Regions from separate parts of the Allocoprococcus similis genome, predicted to be linked through region 1. Evidence: riboswitches for the same ligand, from Rfam matches in the RefSeq annotation. Region 1 holds a riboswitch; each other region holds the start of a gene.
What was found. A riboswitch is a leader RNA that binds a small molecule or an ion and turns the genes downstream of it on or off. The one in region 1 is predicted to bind FMN.
Positions count from the first base shown of each region.

Region 2: linked by a shared signal. The riboswitch ahead of ACYQ5K_RS07505 (ECF transporter S component) and the one ahead of ribD (bifunctional diaminohydroxyphosphoribosylaminopyrimidine deaminase/5-amino-6-(5-phosphoribosylamino)uracil reductase RibD) in region 1 are both predicted to bind FMN.
Region 3: linked by a shared signal. The riboswitch ahead of ACYQ5K_RS14700 (ECF transporter S component) and the one ahead of ribD (bifunctional diaminohydroxyphosphoribosylaminopyrimidine deaminase/5-amino-6-(5-phosphoribosylamino)uracil reductase RibD) in region 1 are both predicted to bind FMN.

Region 1 is NZ_BAAHSG010000011.1:29,326-32,587, reverse strand. It holds gene ribE (riboflavin synthase) at 1-211, opposite strand, end outside; gene ribD (bifunctional diaminohydroxyphosphoribosylaminopyrimidine deaminase/5-amino-6-(5-phosphoribosylamino)uracil reductase RibD) at 212-1,324, opposite strand; FMN riboswitch at 1,652-1,766, opposite strand; gene ACYQ5K_RS06280 (MATE family efflux transporter) at 1,946-3,220, shown strand.
Region 2 is NZ_BAAHSG010000013.1:23,580-26,841, reverse strand. It holds gene tsaE (tRNA (adenosine(37)-N6)-threonylcarbamoyltransferase complex ATPase subunit type 1 TsaE) at 1-141, opposite strand, end outside; gene ACYQ5K_RS07510 (YcxB family protein) at 157-669, opposite strand; FMN riboswitch at 871-1,020, shown strand; gene ACYQ5K_RS07505 (ECF transporter S component) at 1,133-1,777, shown strand; gene glgD (glucose-1-phosphate adenylyltransferase subunit GlgD) at 1,897-3,015, opposite strand; gene ACYQ5K_RS07495 (glucose-1-phosphate adenylyltransferase) at 3,017-3,262, opposite strand, start outside.
Region 3 is NZ_BAAHSG010000042.1:6,259-9,520, forward strand. It holds gene ACYQ5K_RS14690 (SIR2 family NAD-dependent protein deacylase) at 1-271, opposite strand, end outside; gene ACYQ5K_RS14695 (4Fe-4S binding protein) at 274-882, opposite strand; gene ACYQ5K_RS14700 (ECF transporter S component) at 879-1,502, opposite strand; FMN riboswitch at 1,577-1,689, opposite strand; gene ACYQ5K_RS14705 (pyridoxamine 5'-phosphate oxidase family protein) at 1,709-2,104, opposite strand; gene ACYQ5K_RS14710 (Rrf2 family transcriptional regulator) at 2,316-2,750, opposite strand; gene ACYQ5K_RS14715 (hypothetical protein) at 2,900-3,076, opposite strand; gene ACYQ5K_RS14720 (2-hydroxyacid dehydrogenase) at 3,057-3,262, opposite strand, start outside.

The DNA of each region.
Region 1 (3,262 bases):
TGGTTCTTCGCACCGTCTCCGCCATCACATCTGCGGTAAATCCATCCTTTTCCAGGGAAACCACCGTCAGGCAGACACCATTTACCGCAATACTGTCTCCGATCCTGGTTCCACCGAGTACTTTTTTTGCCCGGATCGCAATCTTCCCGGATGATCCAGAAAGTTGGAGTGACCGGATGGATCCGGTTTCTTCTACAATTCCTGTAAACATTTAAATTTCCTCCAAAACCTTATACTCTGCCAGAATGTCTTCTCCAACCTGCGAGATTCTCATAAGCTGTAGCTTTATGGCATCGTCTACTTTCTCAACTCCAAAGCCTTCCACCGGAGTCTTGCCGCCTCTTCCGCCAAAAATTTTCGGTGCGATAAAGGCTTTCACCTCATTTACGATACCGGATTGCAGGGCATCCTCATTTAGAGTTCCACCGCCTTCAATAAGTACACTGTCAATTCCAAGCTCTCCAAGCTTTCTCATCAGAAGCTGCAGATTGATCTCCCCCTTTTCCGAAGGAACTCTGAGAAGCACGACTCCAAGCTTTTCCAGACTGCGTTTTTTCTCTTCTAAATAAATCGCATTCCCCTTTTCACCGGCATATGCAACGATCGTCCGGTATCTCCCTGCTGTCTGGCAGATCTGACTGTCCAGCGGGATCCTGAGCATACTGTCACAGATAATTCGGACCGGACTTTTCTTTCCCTCCAGGCGCACATTCAGCATCGGATCGTCTGCCAGAACCGTTCCGATTCCTGCCATGATCCCCATGTAGTCATGGCGCATCTCATGTACCAGACTTCTTGCTTCCTCACCGGATATCCATTTTGATGCTCCTGTTTTTGTCGCAATCTTTCCGTCTGCCGTCATTGCATATTTCATCACCACATATGGCAGCCCTGTTGTAATATAGTGGAAAAAGACCGGATTTAATGCATCACATTCTTCGCGCAGGAAATCCTCTTCCACCTGGACGCCTGCCTCGCGCAAAATCTTTGCTCCTTTTCCGGACACTTTCGGATTCGGATCTCTCGATCCGATCACAACCCGTGCGATCTTCTGTTCCAGAATCGCTTCCGTACACGGTGGGGTCTTCCCATAATGGCAGCACGGCTCCAGCGTCACATAAATTGTTGCTCCCTCGGCGCTTTCTGTCAGGGATGCGATTGCGTTCCGTTCTGCATGAAGCTCACCACATTTTTCGTGATACCCTTCCCCGATAATGGTTCCATTCTTTACGATCACGGCACCAACCATCGGGTTTGGATTTGTCCATCCACGTCCTTTTTTTGCCAGTTCAATTGCACGGCGCATGTAAAATTCATCTGTCATTTTTTCTCCTTTCTCATCTCTCCCGGAAAAGCCCCGGGAAATGTACTCTGCTAAACATTTCAGGTATGTTACCGGATACGTCTCTTTTCAAAAAAATGTGCTTTTGCATATAGGAAAAGCCCTGACAGATTCTCTTACCTGTCAGGGCTTTCTTTCTCAGTTATATCGCTGTACACTCTGTCATACTTCTCAGAAATACCATTTTCTTATCGAATCCGGACCCGGCATTTTATTTTCCGAAAATAAAAACTCTGGAATGATTCTCATTCCAGAGCGTTTTACTTTTTATTCCTGCATATATGATAGAATCCGCTTTTATCAGCAACGATTCAACTTCTTCCATCCAGACTTTACTGTCGGCACTGGAATCTCACCAGTTCATGCCTTACGGCTCGCGGGCTTTACCGCCGGTGGGGAATTTCGCCCCGCCCTGAAGCATTATTTGGTTTTACAAAATTTACTATAGCACCTTAACGCAGTAATTGCAAGATTATTTTTTCGACAAACCCGTATGTTTATGCTATTCTTATATGGAGATATCAGAATCGGCTTATTACCATGGCTGGTACAGATGGTTATTTCATTTAATCTGGCTTTAAGAAAGACGAGGAATTCAAAAACATGTTTCGTAAATTTTTTAAATACATTTCACAAAGTATTTCCGGAATGATCGGTGTCTCCGTCTACATTCTGGCAGATACCTTTTTTATCTCTTACAAATGTGGCGCAGACGGACTTGCTGTCCTGAATCTGATCCTTCCGGTATTCGGACTGGTCTTCGCGATCGGATCTATGATCGGGATTGGCTCCGCCACCAGATACAATATCAGTACCGCAAAAGGCGCACCGGCCGATTATTATTTTACCCAGTCCATCTTCTGGTGTCTGGTATGCAGCATTCCTTTTATGCTGACAGGTATTTTTATTCCGCATAAGGCACTGGCACTTTTGGGCGCGGACGCAGGACTGATCCGGCTTGGACGCAGCTATATGCGTATCGTCCTGCTCTTCACCCCGTTTTTTATGGCAAATTATACCTTCACAGCATTTGCAAGAAACGATCACGCTACCTCAATTGCTATGATCGGATCGATCTCCGGAAGTTTTTTCAACATTCTGTTCGACTATATTTTCATGTTCCCGTTAGATCTTGGATTTACCGGTGCTGCACTTGCAACTGCACTTTCGCCAGTGGTGACTATGCTGGTATGTACGACCCACTATCTGGGAAAGAATAACCATGTAAAATTCCACTGGCGCATCCCTTCCCTTCACCGGATCATCGGGTGCTGCCAGCTTGGTGTTTCTGCATTTTTTGCTGAAATTTCTTCCGCTGTCATTACGATTATATTTAACATGCTGATCCTGCGTTTCGCCGGAAATATCGGGATCGCAGCCTACGGCGTAGTTGCAAATATTTCACTGGTCGCAATGGCGATCCTAAACGGTCTCGCCCAGGGTGCACAGCCGCTGATCAGCCAGAGTTACGGAAAGGGCGAACATCATCTCGTCCGTAAATTTCTCAACTGGTCTCTTGCTGCAGCACTTCTGATCGAGCTTGTGATCGTTGCACTGATCTACGGATTTACGGATACCTTCGTCGGAATCTTTAACAGCGAACATAATCTCCAGCTGCTTGCTTACGCCCATACCGGTCTCAGGCTTTATTTCCTGGGCTTTTTAGTTGCCGGTATCAATATTGTGCTGGTTGCCTATTTTTCCGCAATCGACCGGGCACGTCCTGCCGTCCTTGGTTCTGTCATGCGCGGCATTATCGCAATTGCTTTCTGTGCGATCCTGTTCTCACAGATCCTGGGGCTGAATGGAATCTGGCTTTCCTTCTTAGGATCAGAAATCATCACATTTTTTGTGATTCTGATTTTCCGGAAATCCTGATTTTGTAATTGACAATTTTTCTTTTATCATGTATATTTTAAT
Region 2 (3,262 bases), on a different contig from region 1:
TTTTGCCAGTCCCTGGGTAAATACAGTCTTTCCGACGCCGAGATCTCCTACCAGTGTATAGACTTCTCCTGCTTTTGCCTGACTCCCGATCTTCTTACCGAGATCATATGTTTCTTTGGCACTTCTTGTTTCAATTATCATCTTCTGGTCTGCCTCCTAATTTGCACTGACGTGTCTGATATTGACTTTCTTGGCTGGCATATGTGTAGAAATCATCTGCACTGCTGCCGCATACTGCTCTCCCAGGGATTCTCTTGGAAAAATCAGTGCTCTTACCTTTGTTACATATAAAATTACCGACTGACCGGTTGAAACTGCCTTCCGGAAATCTCCCCATTCATTAAGCACACTTTGTTCATCCTGTGAAATGCGGATTCCTTCTTCGTTAAGTTCATAACTGATCGGTTTCTGGAACATCGGGGAGCGCATTACCTGTTCTGCCGCACGTGCTTTTAAATGAAGCGGGTTTCCGATCAGAAAAATTGCGGCAAACAAAAAGAAGGTTGCAGCTGTACTGTAGCTTCCAAACATACACTGTCTGATTCCCAGCACCAGTGTCACACCACCGAAAATCACACCAACGATTCCGCTAAGGCTTGTATAGGAAGTATAGAGCATAAAATCAAACATGGCTTTTTTTGTCATTTTTACTTCAAACTTTATATTCATTCATTTTCCTCCGTATCAGTTTAAGTCACACCGATTATATCATACCGAATCTTTGGAAACAAGTCGTTACTGCTCACTCCGGGTTTAGAAAAACCCTGTCTTGTTACTGTTCACAGTACCTGTGGCCAGCCCCCCTGTCTTTTCTTAACTTGTACTTGTATTTTATATACGCCTGCGCTATAATGGGTTCAAATGAACAAGGAAATTCTTCGGGGTAGGGTGACTTCTTATCGATATGGTATAAGCAGAATTCCCAACCGGCGGTTACAGTCCGCGACCTGTCAGATTTCTGACAGCTGATTTGGTGCAATTCCAAAACCGACAGTAAAGTCTGGATGAGAGAAGAAAAAGTGATTTTGCAAGTAATCCCCCGACGTATCACGCCGGGGATTTTTTTGCATAGGCTTTCGAAGATTTTCCTCCTCAATTCATCTGATTATGTCAAGAGAAAAGGAGAGAAAAAATGAGTACAGATGTAATGACAAACCAAAAAACAACAACGAAAGAAAAAAAACGTATCAGTACAAAGGTAATCGCACAGATTGGTGTGCTCGGAGCAATCGCTATGGTTCTGATGTTATTTGATATTCCACTTCCATTTGCACCAACCTTTTACAAAATTGATTTCAGTGAAGTTCCGGTCCTTGTCGGTGCATTTACCATGGGTCCTGTAGCCGGCGCTTTGATCGAACTGGTCAAAATCCTGTTGAACCTCCTCATCAGAGGTACATCAACAGCCGGTGTTGGAGATCTCGGAAACTTCCTGATCGGATGTGCAATGTGTATTCCGGCTTCCCTGATTTATCAGAAGTTACATTCTCGCAAGGGTGCGATCATCGGTATGGTAACGGGAACTGTTTTCATGACAATTGTCGGATGTTTTATCAATGCATACCTTCTGCTTCCGGCATACGCTGCTGCATTCCATATGCCGATCGACGCACTGGTTGCCATGGGAACCGCAGTCAACAGTCATATCAACAGTCTTCTGACTTTTGTTTTACTTTCTGTTGCACCATTTAATCTGTTGAAAGGTTTCCTGGTGTCACTGATTGTATTCCTGATCTACAAAAAGATCAGCCCGATTTTAAAAATGGGACGCGAATAGATTATAATTTTACAAAGCAGCAAAAGGGGTTCGTTATGAGCCTCTTTTTTTATGAAACCAAAAAAACAGAGAGAAGTCTGCCCATGCCGGCATTCTTCTCTCTGTTGAATTTCTTTTGATTATAAAGTATCGTTTCTTCTTACATATCCTGGTTTTTCCGGATCTGCAATCAGTTCCTTTGCATGGACAATCCTTGCACTCTTGTCCACTACCTGCGCTTCAATCCGCGCATCCGCTCCAATTACAACTCCCGGAAGGATAACACTGTCTTTGACAACTGCACCCTTCTTAATTACACATCCACGTCCGATTACCGAATTTTCAACAGTACCCTCGATCAGGCATCCATTGGAAATTACAGAACTCTTAACACTTGCTCCTTCATAATACTTTGTTGGGCATGAATCATTTGTTCTTGTGTAAATCGGCCAGTTCTTATCAAACAAAGTCACCGCATTCTTCATATCGATCAGTGATAAGTTTGCATTATAGTAGCTCTTGAAATCTGTGATAGATGCAAAGAATCCCCGATGTGACACTCCACGTACATCCAGTTCACTGCAGGCCATATTCACAATATCATTAAGCGTGAACATGGAAGAAATCTTTCTTCCCTTTTTAACCAGTTCCATAAACAGATCTTTGCGCATTACATAAGTATCCATGAAAATATTACGGTTTTTCGCGTTACCATGGTTCGGTTCTAATGAAAGAACACCTTTCTGCTTGTTCAGATTAAGTGTTGAACAGTTCAGATAGTATTCTTTTGCATTATCCACACTGTGATATAACAGGGTAATATCTGCACCGGATTCAATATGTGTCTTAAGTAATTCATCATAATTCTGTGTATAAATCATATAACTTGGTGCAATAACTACATATGGGTATTTTACAGCTTCAATGCACTCCATATTTTCTTCGTACGCAGCCAGGTCATTATTATATACACTCCATTCTGCATTTTCAAAGTTTGAATACAGAATATGAAGACGTCCACTCTTTGAATTGATATTGTAATGACGTCCTGTTCCAAGGTGTTCTGTAAGAGAACGCGGTTTTCTTCTTACATAAACCTGAATATGTTCGATTTCACTGTTGCTCATATTAGAGATTGGGAAATCGATAACTCTGTATCTTCCAAGGAATGAAACAGCACCAACCGGACGGTAATTCTGCATCTCTCCTACCCGGATATTGTTGCCGGCAAAACTTACGATTCCAAATGCCTGTGCCATATTACTCATCCCCCTTAACACGTTTTGATACTAACTCAATATGTTCACTGTCTGCTGATCCAACAACTGCATTTTTACCAATCTTTACGCCATCAGCCACAAGCGCTCTTGTTACAACTGCACCTTCTTCTACTTCAACGCCCGGCATCAGTACACTGTCAATAATCTGTGCACCTTCACCGACTCTTGCGCCTGTAAACAGTACGGAATTTTTGACTTTTCCATTGATCACACAACCCTGGTTGAT
Region 3 (3,262 bases), on a different contig from region 1:
TATACATATCTGTCATGTAGTGCCCACCGTATTTTTTTATAAATTCTGCAAAATTGTCCGTAAACCTTTTGCCGCCATACTGGATTCCTGCCGCTGTCGATGCCCCGGCTCCTGCCCCGATTATAACACAGTCTGCATTTCTTATATACTCTGCTGTCCTGTCAATCTGGTCTTCATATGCATCCTTTTGGAATACATAATCCCTTGCCGGAATACTACATAAAAAATCCTGCCAGTTAATATGCCCTTTTCTGATTTTCTTAAAGATCATAATTAACCTCTTTTCTCAATACACTGCTTCGGACAAATTTCTGCACATCTTCCGCAATGCAGACAATGATTCTGGTTGATAGTAACCGGAACTGAAGATATATCAATACACTTTTGCGGGCATACAGAATAACACAACTTACATCCGATACAGTCTTTTCCAACAAAATAACCTGTCTGAACAGCTTCGGTTTTCCCGATTGTTATAGTATCCCTCACAATATTTGATGGATTGCTGATATCAAAATACTCTCCCTGTGCCTCATACAACCGAAACACTTCGATTGCATCTTTCGTATCTCCCGGATAGATTTTCTTCATATAAGGATTTTTTTCAAACATAATATCAAGATTCTTTTTTCCGATGTTCTTTATTTTTCCACGCAGGGACACCGCAATTTTGTCTTTTGTTGCGGATATTGCCACATACTGCTGATCCATTAACTGGTCAAAAAATGCTTTTCCCTTTGCTGTAAGAAAATACACGCCTTCTTCATCATAGTACATCATATCTATGATTCTTGTCTGAGGATGTCCATCTGAACCTATCGTTGCAACTGTTGTTGAATGAATTTCATCCACAAGAAGTTTGAGATAATCCATTTTTGTCATTTCAAATTCTCTCCTTTCAGTATCGGTGTAAGTTTTTTATATATCATCATGGCAATTGCTCCAATCACCAAACCTTTTAAGATATTAAACGGCAATGCATTGAATAGCACAACGTCCAATTTTGTCTTAATAAATGGCAGAAATTCACCAAATGATGCGATCAGCTGATCCAGCGGCATAAATGTTTCAAACAGGGGTAGCAGAATAAAATAATTTACAATCGCTGCGGCTATTCCCATAACTACGCTTGAAATAACACATGCCCACATCGCCATTTTCTTTGTCTTTTTGTATTTGTATATAAAACCGGCAACCAGTACATAGGATGCACCCATCAAGAAATTGGCAAGTTCACCAATTCCTCCTGTTGATGTTGACAGAAGCTGTAATATATTTTTTATCAATTCTATCATCACTCCTGTAACCGGTCCAAACGCAAATGATCCAATCAGTGCAGGTAAATCTGACAGATCCATTCGTGCAAATGATGGACTCAAAGGAACCGGAAACTCTAAAAAAGCCAACACATATGATATAGCTGCCAGTAGAGCTGTCATTGTTATTGTCCTTGTAGAAACTAAATTTTTTCTTGTTTTAATAGTTGCTGTATTGTTACTCATAAATCTCCTTTTTGTGAGATATGCCTGAATTTAAAACAGCCCGCAGGACGGGATTTCCTGCGGGACTTGCTTTATCATATCTTCTCTCATCCGGACTTTACCGTCGGTTATGGAATTGCACCATATCAGCTTTTTGCTCGCAGACTATACTGCCGGTCAGGAATTACACCTCGCCCCGAAGACTGTAATTTTTCTGTTAATTATCTTTAAAATTCATAAGGTGGATTTCCAGAGAAATCTGCGATTAAACCATGAGGATTTTCAAGATAGAATACCTCAAAAATAGGATTATCTGCTGTCTGGTACTGTCCCTTAACGATAGGATTGTTCATGCATCCTTCCTTTACACTCTTGTTGTCCTCAAATACTGCTTTGCCATGAAGGCGAATCCATGCATATTCTGGCGAAGAAACAGAAACTTCTACTTCAGGATTTGCTAACATATCCTTGTAAACATCCTTTGTGTTGTTAGTACAGAACCAAAGCTTTCCGTCCTGCTCAAAACAGAACATGAATGGACGGCATTTTGCCTTTCCATCTCTTCCGACTGTTGCTAAGTACTGAACCGGATTTTTCTGTAAAAATTCTACTACTTTCTGCATTTTAAATTACCTCCTTAATTTGTTGTAACATCATTTGTTACATCTTATGTTTGTACTATAGCATTTGTTTGATGTAATGTCAACAGTTACATCAAACTTTTTGTAACTTTTTTTGTTACAACTTCCTTTAAAAGTTTTACATTAATTATGACAAACTAAAAGGCTCCGGAAATTGTGATGATATAATCACGTATCCGAAGCCTTCTGTATTCTACTCTTTCTCTGTATACACTGCAATATCTTTTTTCACATCAGCAAGTGTCATTTCTGAAAGTTTTTCCTCCATTGCCCTCTGTACCTCTAACAGCCTCTTATCAAGAACATGGTGAATATTCTTTCCTACCGGACATTTCTGATTAGGATTCTCATGAAAATGAAACAGTTCTTCATCTGGTGCACATTCCACTGCTTTATACACATCAAGGAATGTAATCTGCTCCAATGGTTTGGTAATTGTCACACCGCCTGTCCCTCTTGCAACTTCAATAAGACCAGCAGCCTTTAATTGTTGCAATATTTTACGGACAATCACCGGATTGGTTCCAATGCTTGCTGCCATAAAGTCACTGGTCATCTTCTGATTCGAAAATGTATCTATACAGGTAAACATATGGATTGCCATTGTAAATCTGCTTGAAATCTGCATTATAAACACCTCTCTTCGACAATAATCATATCAAAAAATAGATGTAATTTCAATGGTTACATTGTTGTTAAAAACCTAATATAAATACAACCAATAATCTGCTTTAGAAAAATAGGAAGATACTTTACAAATTCCAATTTCTCAATAGCTTAAATAGAATATCCCATATCATAGGCCTCTTTAAAAACACTTTGATTCTTAACCAATCCAGCATCCATCACGTTTGCTGCATATATCTTTCCTGCGGTCTTATATTCTTCCAGATGTTCTACAAAACCATCCAGATCATCTTTTAATACGCAGATACTATAATCCTGATACAACATTGATCGGATTTCCTTCTATAAACTTCTTTATATTATCTGCCAAAATAGAAACCAGCCGCTGTCTTGTCTCAAGGCCTTTCCATCCCATATGAGGTGTCAAAAGGACATTATCCATAGTGTAAAGAGGGCTGTTTTCTTCAGGTGGTTCCGTTTCCTGAACATCAAGTCCGGCTCCTGCAATCGTAC